DNA from 3 places in the Bradyrhizobium sp. AZCC 1610 genome. Region 1 is predicted to be linked to each of the others. Evidence: predicted binding sites of a transcription regulator. Region 1 holds the regulator's gene; each other region holds the start of a gene.
The links. Region 1 encodes LexA, which represses DNA repair genes until DNA is damaged. Its sites were predicted from a motif close to TGTTCNNNNTGTGTTCNG; they were not measured.
Positions count from the first base shown of each region.

Region 1 (4,389 bases):
GGCCTGTTGCGCACGCCGCTGCGCTGGTCGGGCGCGGTGCTGGTGCTATCAGCGGCACTATGGGCGGCGAGGGCGCCGCTGCCGGACATCCTGATCTCCGCCGATGGTCGCAATGTCGCCGTCCGCGGCCAGGATGGAAGGCTGCATCTGATGCATGCGGCGAAGGGCTCCCGGGATGCCTTCCTCCTGAAGGAGTGGCTGGCGGCGGACGCGGACGCGCGTACGGCCGCTGACGCATCGCTCACCGCAGGCGTCTCATGCGACGACCTTGGCTGCGTAACGCAATCCGCCGGCGGCCTTATCGCGCAGGCGCTCAAGCCCGAGGCGCTTTCGGACGATTGCGAGCGCGCGGCGCTCATCGTGACGCTGCGGCAGGCGCCCGCTTCATGCGCGGCTTCCGTCATCGATGCCGACCGGTTGCGGCGGCAGGGCGCAATGGCGTTGCGGCGAGGCCGTGAGGGATTTGTCGTCGAGGCAGCCAAGCCCAGGGGGATCGACCGCCCGTGGTCGCCGGCCGCAGCCGACGAGCGCGAGGCCGACGCCACCGTGCTTGCGCCGCGTGTCGTGCCGCCGCGCGCCGTCGATGCGACGCCGGCCGAGGCCGACCTTCAGGCGGAGGAATAGAGGAACATCAGTGCTCGTCGACCGTCGGGCTGGCGGGTATTTCGAAGGCGCCCAGATGAAACTCCTCAGGCGCGTCGGGCTCCGATGGCAAATTGACCAGCGTGAACGACGCCTCGGGGAATTGCCGCCAGATCGCGAGATCCTCGGCCGTGATGGTGAGCCAGCCGTACCTGAACATGTATCGTCCGGGCTCGGTGACGCGTCCGGCCTTTTGCCATGTAACCTTGTTGACCACCGACTGCCCCTCGGCGCCGAGTTCTGAAAAAATTACATTACCACGATCCGCCGGCCTAAACCGGCGGATCGCGTTCGCGTTTGCGTTTATCCGGTCACGATGGATTCGGCCGGCGGCGCTTCCGTCACCTTCGGTGCACGTTCGCCCTCGGTCACCGGCAATTGCAGCACAGTCGCGCGCTGGCCTTCGCAGAGCTGCGTCACCAGCACATGGCTTCCGTCAGGAAATTCGATCGCGTCATGGTGACGGTCGGATACTTCGGGTTCGATCTGGTTAAACTTGCCGACCCGCCAGTCGGTGGTTCGCGTCCAGATCCACCGGTTATCGTATTTGACGTCCTCGGCGAACGCCAGCTCGGTGCCGGGAAGCATGCAGACCGCCACTGCTGGCTCGCGTTCCGACGCAAAGCCGCGGGTCGATGTACCGCGGAAGGTCGTGGTGATCAGCGTCTCGCCGACCTGGGCAGGCCGCGTTGCCACAGCATGCAGGCTATAGTCACACATCGGATGGCTCCCTCGTTTGAGATAGCTGACCCGTGTCTCGAAGGAGGCACAAGCCTCTATCAGAGTGGACATGGCGCAGAGCCTTTTCTTGTTTCTGGGCAATTCTGCGACTGGCGCGCTGCGCCTAAATCACAAACGCGCTAACGCGGCTTGGTTCCGGCCGCGCCACAAAAAACCCCGGCCGAAGGCCGGGGCGGGGTGTCGTCGCCGTCGTGTCTGCAATCCGACAGTTCAATACTTCCGGTACAGGCCGATCAGCTTGCCCTGAATCCGGACCCGGTTCGGCGGCAGGATGCGGACTTCGTAGGAGGCATTGGCCGGCTCCAGCGCAATCGAGGCGCCGCGGCGGCGGAAGCGCTTCAGCGTGGCTTCCTCCTCGTCGATCAGCGCCACCACGATATCGCCGGTGTCGGCGGTCTCGTTACGCTGGATCAGCGCCATGTCGCCGTCGAGAATCCCGGCGTCGACCATGGAATCGCCGCGGACTTCGAGCGCGTAATGCTCGCCGGAGCCGAGCATGTCAGGCGGCACGCTGATGGTGTGGCTGCGGGTCTGCAGCGCCTCGATCGGCGTACCGGCGGCGATCCGGCCCATCACGGGGACGGCGACCGGGCGGTTGCCGTCATCCTCGGAAGCCGGCACGCTCACCGAGCGCTTGCCGAGCGTGCCTTCGATGACGCTCGGCGTGAAGCCGCGGCGGCCGTTGCCGGCGGCAGCAAGCTCCGGCAGCTTGATGACTTCGATGGCGCGGGCGCGGTTGGGCAGCCGGCGGATGAAGCCGCGCTCCTCCAGCGCCGTAATGAGGCGGTGGATTCCGGATTTCGAGCGCAGGTCGAGCGCGTCCTTCATCTCGTCAAAGGAGGGCGGTACGCCGGCCTCTTTCAGCCGTTCATTGATGAAACGCAGAAGTTCATACTGTTTGCGCGTAAGCATCGCGAGCAATCCCCCGGTTGGCACAGTCTTTCGGTCCCGAAGCGTCAGGGTCCATCGCGGGAGTCCCTAAAACTCCCAACCCTGGACACTAGCAGTCGAAACAAATCATGAACGGACACTATATGTTCGATATGTGTTCCGCAACCACTTAATTTCAGGTGAACGCATTGCGGCTTCGGCCCAAAACGCCCTTAAAGGCGCCGTTCAGGGCATCATTCGGGCAGCCGGAGCAGTTCGCAGCGCGAACCCTTTGCGGCAGCCGGCGCGAACGGCGGACGTATCACAAGTGCCCGCGCCGCAGCGAGATTCCCGAGCAGCGATGAATCCTGGTGGCTCACCGGCACCGCCATCAGCGTGCCGTCCGCGCGCGCTTCGAGCCGTGCCCGAAGATAGTCTTCGCGCTGGTCGTTGGCGGCGAGATCGCGGCCCAGCAAGGCGCTTTCGCGCGGATGATGGATGGTGTCGCAGCCCGATAGCGCACGAATCAACGGCACCAGAAACAGGAAGCCGCAGACATAGGAGGAGACCGGATTGCCGGGCAGGCCGATCACCCGCATCGTGCCCAGCCTGCCGTGCATCATCGGCTTGCCCGGCCGCATCGCTATGCGCCAGAACGCCATGGCCGTCCCCTCGGCCTCCAGCGACCGCTTGACGAGGTCATGGTCGCCGACCGAGGCGCCGCCCAGGGTGATCAGGATATCCGCGCTTGCCTCGCGCGCACGGCGGATACCTTGCGCGGTGGCATCGACCGTGTCGGCGGCGATTCCGAGATCGACGACCTCGGCGCCCTCGGCCCGCGCCAGCGCCCGGATGCCGTAGCCGTTGGAATAGACGATCTGGCCGGGGCCGGGGGTAGCGCCCGGCATCACCAGCTCGTCGCCGGTGGCGAGGACTGCGACCTTTGGGCGGCGGTGCACCGCAAGCTCCGGATAGTTCATGCCGGCGGCGAGCGACAAATCGCGGTCGGTCAGGCGGCGCCCGCGCGTGAGCAGCACATCGCCCTCGCGGAAATCGACGCCGGCGGCGCGGATATGCCGCCCGGGAACGGCGGCTTCGGTGATGGCGAGGGAATCGCCGTCGATGGCCGTGTCTTCCTGGATGATGACGGCGTCGGCCCCCTCAGGGATCACGCCGCCGGTGAATATCCGCACCGCTTCGCCCGCGCCTACCTTCCGCTCGAACGGCCGTCCGGCCGCGACCTCGCCGATCACCTTCAGCCGCACCGAGAGATCGGCGGCATCGGCCGCGCGCACCGCATAGCCGTCCATCGCCGACATCGCCCGCGGCGGCTGCGTCCGCCGCGCGGCGACGTCGCGCGCCAGCACGCGATGCCAGGCATCGTCGAGCGCGATCATTTCCTCGGGCAGGGGTGCGGCGCCGGCAAGGATCGCAGCAAGCGCATCGGCAACAGGCATCAAGGCCACGGGCAGACCTCCTATACTTCAAGTGCGGTCAGTGCCCTTGCCACGTCATCCGTCGATGCCACGTGGATGGCACAAAGGCCGCGCGCCCGCGCACCTTCGATATTGGCGGCCGAGTCGTCGAAGAACAGGATCCTCTGTGCCGGCACGCCGATCGCTTTTACCACATGATCATAGGCTTCAGCGTCGGGTTTGCGCAAACCGATGCTCGAGGACAGGAATATCTCGCGGAAATGGCTGAGCACGTCGGCATAGGCCTGCGAGAAATGCGCGACATGGGCCGGATTGGTGTTGGAAAAAGCATAGAGCGGCATGCGTTTGGCGGCGCTTGCCAACAGCGGCGCAATTCCCGGCACCTCGCCGGTGAAAATCGCGTTCCAGCCTTCCAGGAACTGCGCGTCGGTGAGGCCGATGCCGAGCGACTGACGCAGGCTCGCAAAGAACGCCGCGTCGTCGATCCGGCCGATCTCGTGATGCTTGAAACTGTCGTTGACGACAAAACGCCTGGCGAGGTCGGCGGGCTCGCAGCCGGCGTGCCCGGCCCACGTCGCCATCACCTTGTCGAAACTGATATCGAGCACGACGCGGCCGAGGTCGAACAGCAACACGTCGACGGAGGAGGGCGCTGGCGGCAAATTCATGGCCATCGTTTACAAAACTGGCCAGGTATCGG
Region 1 is NZ_JAZHRR010000001.1:3,536,812-3,541,200, reverse strand. Features, by position in the region: gene V1279_RS17555 (ComEC/Rec2 family competence protein) at 1-624, shown strand, start outside; gene V1279_RS17550 (hypothetical protein) at 632-859, opposite strand; gene V1279_RS17545 (hypothetical protein) at 946-1,362, opposite strand; gene lexA (transcriptional repressor LexA) at 1,594-2,295, opposite strand; gene V1279_RS17535 (molybdopterin molybdotransferase MoeA) at 2,508-3,719, opposite strand; gene V1279_RS17530 (HAD-IA family hydrolase) at 3,731-4,357, opposite strand.

Region 2 (4,389 bases), 2.4 Mb from region 1:
ACCTTCGGCTCGCGGCCATTGTCGGGAACGATGACCCGCGCCTTTGCATCGTAATCATGGATCAGCTCGCGACAGATGCCGCAGGGCGATACCACGGCGATACTGCCGGGCTCGTCCGGCTTGGGATGGCGCACGGCGACGATGGTCTCAATGCCGCGATCGCCGGTTTCGGTGATGGCGCGCCCAATGGCGATCGCCTCCGCGCAGACGGCGATCCGGCCGATATAGGCATCGATATTCACGCCAGTGACGATGCGGCCGTCGCGGGTGCGCATCGCAGCGCCGACCTCCTGCCACTTGTTGCGATAACGCGGCCTGATCGCGTCAATCGCGGCGGCAATTAGTTCCTGGTCTTTCTCGCTCAACATGGCAGCAACGCATTCCTTCGACAGTCAGTCGCGAACATAGTCTATTTCGCCAGTTCCTTCAGTCCCGGCGCGGTATCGCCGACACCGTTGGATCGGCGCCCGGGCGTGACAATGCGGGAGGATGTGATCATGCCGCGACCTGGTTAGCGGTCCGGCGGCGGAATGGCCACAGGAGCGTGTTGCAGATCAGCCAGCTCAGTATCGCGGCACCAGTATGCAGGACCAGGAATATCGATAACCCTTCCCAGGCAGGCGGACCGGCGCGTTTCACCATCATAAAAACGGTGTACGCCACGGTGACGAATAGCGACCCAAAAAAGATCGGCCGGAAGGGCACCATTCCGTCCCGTGATGCGGCTTGAGCGATCGAAGCCACGAAGGCCAGGAACAGCGCCTGCACACCGCCGGCAATATAGGAAGCTACCGCAAAAACGCCGAACGTCCGCAGATAGATCGAGGCGTTGTAGCTCGTGGCAGGTTGACCTTGCCCGAAAATCAATGCCGTTCCCCACAGCACCAGGAAACCGAGCGGCGGGCCGGCGGCGAGAAAGATCAGGAACACCAGCGCCGTCTTCGGTGTAAATCCCACCGCGGCGCTCACGTTATCGGCCGCGCTACTCACTTCGCCAGCTCCTTTAAGCCCAGCCGGATAAGCTGCGCAGTCTCGGCTTTCTCACCGGCGCTGCGCGAGGCGGCGGCGATGGCGGCTGCCGCCTGCGGCTGACCGTAGCCGAGATTGACCAGCGCGGAAATCGCGTCGGTGACCGGGCGTGGCGCGCGGTGATCGTCGACCGCGCCGGCGAGATGCACCACGGCGGGATCGACATTGGCGAATGCAGGCGCCTTGTCCTTCAACTCGCTGACGATGCGCTCGGCGACTTTCGGGCCGACGCCGGGCGTGCGCGATACCGCGGCCTTGTCGCGCAGCGCAATGGCGTTGGCGAGTTCGGCCGGCGGCAGCGTCGAGAGCACCGCGAGTGCTACCTTGGCGCCGACGCCCTGCACGGTCTGCAGCAGGCGAAACCATTCGCGCTCGACGTCGCTGCGGAAGCCGAACAGCTTGATCTGGTCCTCGCGGACATAGGTTTCGATGGAGAGCACCGCCGCGTCACCCGGCGACGGCAGCGCCTGCAGCGTGCGCGACGAGCAATGCACCTGATAGCCGACGCCGCCGACGTCGAGGATCACGTAGTCCTCGCCGTAGGAATCGATCAGGCCTTTCAGTTTACCGATCATAGGCTCGCTACCTTCAGCCGCAGCGCCGCGCTGCCGCGGTGATGGGCGTGCGTGATGGCAATCGCGAGCGCGTCGGCGGCGTCAGGGGATTTCGGCTCGGCCTTCGGCAGCAATATCTTCAGCATCACAGCGATCTGGTTCTTGTCGGCATGTCCCGCGCCGACCACGGTCTTCTTGACCTGATTGGGCGCATATTCCGCAACCGATATGCCGAACATCGCGGGCGCCAGCATGGCGACGCCGCGGGCCTGGCCGAGTTTCAGCGTGGCGACGCCGTCCTTGTTGACAAAAGTCTGTTCGACCGCGGCCTCCGCCGGCCTGAAGTCGCCGAGGACTGCGGCAAGCCCTTCATGGATCGCCAGCAGGCGGCTGGCCAGCGGCAGACCGTCCGGCGGCTCCACCGAACCGCAGCCGATGAAGACAAGCCGGTTGCCCTCGGTCTCGATCACGCCCCAGCCGGTGCGGCGCAGGCCAGGGTCGATGCCGATGATCCGGACGGGTTGGCGAATCGGTGGGGGTGTCATGGCGTAGTGATAACGCCAGAGCCGGGTGAACGAAACATAAAGAGAACGGAAATCCCCTGGATGAGGCTGGCCGTGCCCCGGACGCGGCGCGACACGAAGTGACGCGACGCAGAGCCGGGGCCCATCTATCCGCACGGTACCCAGCAGCATGGGTCCCGGCTCTGCGGAGCAGCGTTGCACGCTGCACCGCGTCCGGGACATGAACATTCCCTACCCGCCCATCTTCGCCATCAGCGCGTCGGAAATCTCGAAATTGGCGTAGACGTTCTGGACGTCGTCGTGCTCGTTGAGGAGGTCCATCAGCTTCAACAGCTTCTCGCCGGTCTCGTCGTCGACGGCGACCGTATTCTGCGGCTTCCAGGTCAGCGCTGCCTTGCGGGCTTCGCCGAATTTCGCCTCCAGTGCCTTCGCAACCTCGCGAAAGGTTTCCTGCGAGGCGTAGATCTCGTGGCCGCTTTCGCTGGATACCACGTCGTCGGCGCCGGCCTCGATTGCGGCCTCCAGCATCGCATCGTCGGAGGCTGTGCTGGCATCATATTCTATGATGCCGGTGTGGTCGAACATGAAGGCGACCGAGCCGGTTTCGCCGAGATTGCCGCCGGACTTGGCGAAGAAGGAGCGGATGTCGGACGCGGCGCGGTTGCGGTTATCCGTCAGCGCCTCGACGATCACGGCCACCCCGCCGGGGCCGTAGCCCTCGTAGCGGATTTCGTCGTAGCTCTCGCTGTCGCCGCCGGTCGCCTTCTTGATGGCGCGCTCGATATTGTCCTTCGGCATGTTCTCCTGGCGCGCCGCGATCACGGCCGCGCGCAGCCGCGGATTCATGGCCGGGTCCGGGGTTCCGAGCTTGGCCGCCACCGTGATTTCCCGCGCCAGCTTGCCGAACAGTTTCGACCTCTGGGCATCCTGCTTGCCCTTGCGGTGCATGATGTTCTTGAATTGGGAATGGCCGGCCATGCAGGGGTCTCTTGGATTCGTCCGGAGGGGCTGTGGGGTGAAAGCGCGGCCTTATAGGCCGGCAATCGGGCAAAATCAAAGATTTGCAGCCGATTCGGGTATGGTGGTACTACCGCGCGCCGAAATATCAGGCAGTTGTTAACCATGACTTCATGCTCGGATGAGAGGATTTCGCAACCGCCCTCAACCTCCAAGAGACCCCATGGCGTTCGGTTTGTTCAAAAAGCAGGTACCGGAAGCGGTTGCGCCTGCCGCTGAAGCCAAGGTTCCGCAGGCCCCGGCCGTCAGCACCGAGGGCGATTCGGCCAAGGCAATCCTTGAGCTGCTGGAGCTCGAACTTGGCGCGATGATCCGCCAACTCGAGCGCGCGGCCAATTCGGTCGCCGGCGGCGCCGAGGCCACCGCGGCGACGCTCTCCACCATCCGCCGGCGCACCGATGCCCTGACCAGCCGGACCACCGCCGCACAGGGCACGGCGACGACCTTTTCGCAAGCCGCCGACAAGTTCACCCAGTCGGCGCAGGGGATCGGCTCGCAGGTCCGCGACGCCGGCAAGCTCGCCGATCAGGCCAGCGACGCCGCCCGCGAAGCCAGCGCCAATGTCGACCGCTTGAGGGAATCATCGGCGGCAATCGGCAATGTCGTCAACCTGATCGCGCAGATCGCACGGCAGACCACGCTGCTGGCGCTCAATTCCACCATCGAGGCCGCACGCGCCGGCGAGGCCGGACGTGGTTTCGCCGTGGTCGCCACCGAGGTGAAGGCGCTCGCGGTGCAGACCCAGAACGCCACCGAGGAAATCACCAAGAAGATCGACGCGCTGCAGCGCGACGCCGCGGGCTCGGTCGATGCCGTGCATCGCATCTCGCAGGCGATCGAAGCGATCCGCCCGGTGTTCGACAACGTCAACGGCGCGGTTGCCGAGCAGAACGCGACAACAGGCGAAATGGCCGACAATGCGGCTTCCGCTTCCAGCTTCATCGCATCGGTCGGCGACAGCGCTACCGAAATCGACAGCGCGACCAAGGAAGCCGAAGCCCATGGCGAAAGCGTCGCCAAGGCCGGGCGGGCCGTCACCTCCTTTGCGCAGAAGCTCAAGGCGCGTTGCGCGGTGCTGCTGCGCCAGGGAGAAAAAGAAGGCGACCGCAAGGAGCGCCGCAAGGACGAAAGGCTGCCCTGCAGCCTCAAGATCGAAATTGCCGCCCCGCGCGGGGCGATATCAGCACCGGTCTACGAAATTTCCATGGGTGGCATTCTGGTCAGCGGGGCAGACGCGGAAGCGCTGGCGCAGGGCCAGAGCTTCA
Region 2 is NZ_JAZHRR010000001.1:5,973,392-5,977,780, forward strand. Features, by position in the region: gene V1279_RS29400 (cytidine deaminase) at 1-368, opposite strand, end outside; gene V1279_RS29405 (hypothetical protein) at 496-990, opposite strand; gene ruvA (Holliday junction branch migration protein RuvA) at 987-1,604, opposite strand; gene ruvC (crossover junction endodeoxyribonuclease RuvC) at 1,601-2,128, opposite strand; gene V1279_RS29420 (YebC/PmpR family DNA-binding transcriptional regulator) at 2,339-3,085, opposite strand; gene V1279_RS29425 (methyl-accepting chemotaxis protein) at 3,288-4,389, shown strand, end outside.
Region 2: a site for LexA is predicted at 2,159-2,176, ahead of ruvC (crossover junction endodeoxyribonuclease RuvC). Genes of this name have one in related genera too.

Region 3 (4,389 bases), 110 kb from region 1:
TCAATCCTGGATTCGTTTCGGGTGACGAGAAGTTGAGCGCTGGTATTTGATCCCTCGAAATCAGCCCAGTTACCCTGTGCTTCGAGGCCGAAGACCCACTGAGAGGCCTGCCAGCGATAGCCGATCTGGCCGCCGACGGTTCCGCCCGTTGCATCGTGACAGCCCTCAGGCGCGGCGGGAACAACGGGGCCCACCAAAACGAAACTAGTGATGTCCCAGCAATTGCGGCTCGAACCCCAGCCTCCGTTCGCGCCGATGTAGAAGCCGCTCCAGTCGTACATCGCAATCGCGGCGGCAGGCGCCTTGGTGTAGGGCCGAGCGGCAAGGTCCGCGGCGATCGCGGGCGCCATCCCAAGCGCGATCAGAGCGGTGGTCGTCAACAAAACTTTCTTCACGTTTCTTCCTTTCGGCATTTCCAACGCAACTACCGTAGTAGTCAATTTCAGGTTGCCGGCGCATATAGCGTGAAGTCATCGCAGAATGCTGTCGCCGAAAAACCACATCCGCGGCAAATGTATGCGCAATGCAACCGGGGAGGGTATTGACTAGGCCGCGGTACAACCAAACAAAAAGGCCGGCGCGAGGCCGGCCTTTTCGGTATTCGGTTCGCTGAAAGCGAAGATCAGTACCTCGCGATAACCGGGCCGCCGAACCTGTAGTTGATGCGAGCGGTGACGATATCAACGTCCTGGCTGATCCGGTCGGTGCCGAAGAAGGCGCCAGTCGTGTCGACGAAGGTGTGGGTGCGGTCTTGCATGAACAGGTGATTGTACTCGACGCCGACCGACCAGTTCGGAGCGAAGCCGAATTCGATGCCCGCGCCGACCACGGCACCCCAGCGGGTGTCATCACCGGTGGTGCCGACCACGAGGCCCGTGGGAACATCAAAGATGCGGTAACGATCCGCCGTAACGGCCGCACCACCTTTGACATAGAACAGAACGTTGTTGGCCGCGTAACCGACTTGGCCCGTGATCAGGCCGAATGCATCAATGCGCGACTCGTTGCGGAGCGTCGGATCGATCAGGCTGACATTGCTGCCCTGGAAGTCGGCCCAGTTGCCCTGGCCTTCAATGCCGAACACCCAGGTGCCGGCCTGCCAGCGATAACCGATCTGACCGCCGACGGTACCGCCGTCTGCGTCATGGCAACCCTCGGCTCCGACGAACGCGCCGGCCACGTCCACGAAGTCCCAGCACTTACGGCTCGTACCCCAGCCACCGTTGGCGCCGATGTAGAAGCCGCTCCAGTCGTACACGACGGCGACCGGCGCCGGCGGGGCCTTGGTGTAAGGACGCGCAGCGAGGTCAGCGGCCGCCGCAGGCGCAGCGAACGCGATGAGAGCAACCGTACCTAACAGAAACTTCTTCATCCTCTTAATCTCCAGCTTGTCCGCTTCCCTGGGTCCCGAAGCGTTTCGAAATGACGCGAGCGCCCCGCGCCGGTAGGTAATTTTATAGCGCGACTCGCTCGGAAATTGCGTCTCCGAATTGCAACACCCATGATCCAAAATATGGAGCCAAGCCAATGATCTACCTGCGTTATTCCTGTTAGCGGGCGGAACTTTCGGTTCCATTTTGTCATTTTCGAGACTCGATTGTGGCGAACCAAAGTCGCCCTATAGCTGAGTAGTGTGTTCGACCCACGGCTATGTGAGATTGCCGGAACAAAGCTGGAACGCTCGCGAGGGCGATGCTATATGTGGATAACCGCCGACTTGCCGAGGGATCGCTAAGTCGGCGGAGCTTGCGAGCGTATAGGGTCGCTTCGGATGTCCGGAAGCGGACGCGAAAGAGCGGACAACGCGACAGGATCAAGAACTGGCGACAGGTCAAGAATTGAAGGCGGCCGGAATAGAAGCGGCCTGACCAGTGATTTTTTACCGGTGATTTTTGCCGGCGATATCGAGTGGAGAGCGGCGATGGCGGGAAGTGTGAACAAGGTGATTCTGGTCGGCAACCTCGGCAAGGATCCTGAAATCCGGCGGACACAGGACGGGCGGCCGATTGCCAATCTGAGCATCGCGACCTCGGAGACCTGGCGCGACAAGGGCACCGGCGAGCGCAAGGAAAAGACCGAGTGGCACCGCGTCGTGATCTTCTCTGAACCGCTTTGCAAGATTGTCGAGCAGTATCTGAAGAAGGGCGCCAAGGTGTACATCGAGGGCGCGCTGCAGACCCGCAAATGGACCGACCAGAGCGGGGTCGAGAAATACTCGACCGAAGTTGTGCTGCAGGGCTTCAACTCGACCCTGACCATGCTCGACGGCCGCAGCGGCGGCGGCGGTGGCGGCAGCTTCGGCTCCGACGATTCCGGCGGTGATTTCGGCTCCGGCGGGCCGGTCAGCTCCGCGCCGAGGCGACCGGTTGCAGCCGGCGCGCGCAACAGCGACATGGACGACGATATCCCGTTCTAAGGGCTGCGTCGCCGGTTCTGAGGGCTGCGTCGCCGGCTGAACCGCCCTCGGGTTTCGGAAGCGCCCGCCATGAGCCTCGCGCCGCTGCTCGATGCCGCTCCCATGATACCGGTTCATGCCTTTGCGGCCATGGCGGCGTTCGCGCTCGGCATCGTGCAGTTCGCCGCCCCGAAGGGGACGCTGCCGCACCGGACGATCGGCTGGATCTGGGTCGGCCTGATGGTCGTCGTCGCCGCCAGCTCGTTCTGGATCCACGAGATCCGCTTGCTCGGTCCCTGGAGCCCGATCCACCTGCTATCGATCATGGTTCTGGTCCTTCTGCCGGTGGCCGTCATTGCCGCGCGCCGCCACAATGTGAGCCGTCACCGCAAGACGATGATCGGTATCTTCACCGGAGGGTTGGTCGTCGCCGGCCTGTTCACCCTGCTGCCGGGACGGATCATGCATGCGGTGTTTTTCGGCCCTTAGGCCGATTCAGGAAACACCACTCCAGCGCCGCGTTTCCGGGCCTGGAAATGCCGGCTCCGGCGAACCCCGCGCAATCCCGTAAGTCCATGAAAAAACGAGCGGAAAAACAACCCTTCCGGAACGCGTCAGGGTGGTTATCGGGCCTCCGATGCGCTATATGATTCTCAGTTGAGAACTGACCGGATTCCCCTTTGTCTGACCCTGAAGATAACAAGCCCGGCGAGCCGCCGGAGCCTTCCGATATTCGTCCCGTTTCCATCCTCGACGAGATGAAACGCTCCTACCTCGATTACGCCATGAGCGTGATCGTGGCGCGGGCGCTGCCGGACGCGCGCGACGGGCTCAAGCCCGTGCATCGCCGCATTCTCTACGCGATGCACGAGAACGGCTTCGAGTGGAACAAGTCGTACAACAAGTCGGCGCGCACGGTCGGCGATGTCATCGGTAAATACCATCCCCACGGCGATCAGTCGGTCTATGACGCGCTGGTGCGTCTCGCGCAGGATTTCTCCATGCGCGTGCCGTTGATCGACGGTCAGGGCAATTTCGGCTCGGTGGATGGCGATACGGCGGCCGCCATGCGGTACACCGAATCCCGGCTGACCAAGATCGCGCAGACGCTGCTCGACGATATCGACAAGGACACCGTCGATTTCCAGGCCAATTACGACAGCCGCGACCGCGAACCGACGGTGCTGCCGGCCAAATTCCCCAACCTTCTGGTCAACGGTGCCGGCGGTATCGCAGTCGGCATGGCGACCAACATCCCGCCGCACAATCTCGGCGAGATCATCGACGCCTGCGTGGCGCTGATCGACAATCCGGCGCTGACGATCGACGATCTCATCAACATCGTACCGGGACCGGATTTTCCAACCGGCGGCATCATCCTGGGACGGCAGGGCATCCGCTCGGCCTATCACCTCGGCCGCGGCTCGATCGTGATGCGCGGCAAGGTCTCGATCGACACCATCCGCAAGGACCGCGAAGCGATCATCGTCACCGAAATTCCGTTCCAGGTGAACAAGGCCACCATGGTGGAGCGTATCGCCGAACTGGTGCGCGAGAAGAAGATCGACGGCATCTCCGATCTGCGCGACGAATCCGACCGTGACGGTTTCCGCGTCGTGGTCGAACTGAAGCGCGATGCCGTGCCTGACGTGGTGTTGAACCAGCTTTATCGTTTCACGCCGCTGCAGACGAATTTTCCGGCCAACATGGTGGCGCTCGACGCTGGCCGGCCGCAGACGATGAACCTGAAGGACTTTCTGACGCTGTTCATCGCCTTCCGCGAGCAGGTGGTGACGCGGCGCACGAAATTCCTGCTCAACAGGGCCCGCGACCGCGCCCATATCCTGGTCGGCCTTGCCATCGCGGTTGCCAATATCGACGAAATCATTCGCGTTATCAGAACCTCGCCCGATCCGACCACGGCGCGTGACATCCTGATGTCGCGGGACTGGCCGGCGCGGGATGTGGAGGCGATGATCACGCTGATCGACGAT
Region 3 is NZ_JAZHRR010000001.1:3,423,023-3,427,411, reverse strand. Features, by position in the region: gene V1279_RS16995 (outer membrane protein) at 1-395, opposite strand, end outside; gene V1279_RS16990 (outer membrane protein) at 623-1,372, opposite strand; gene V1279_RS16985 (single-stranded DNA-binding protein) at 1,922-2,416, shown strand; gene V1279_RS16980 (DUF2306 domain-containing protein) at 2,486-2,884, shown strand; gene gyrA (DNA gyrase subunit A) at 3,076-4,389, shown strand, end outside.
Region 3: a site for LexA is predicted at 1,663-1,680, ahead of V1279_RS16985 (single-stranded DNA-binding protein). Genes of this name have one in related genera too.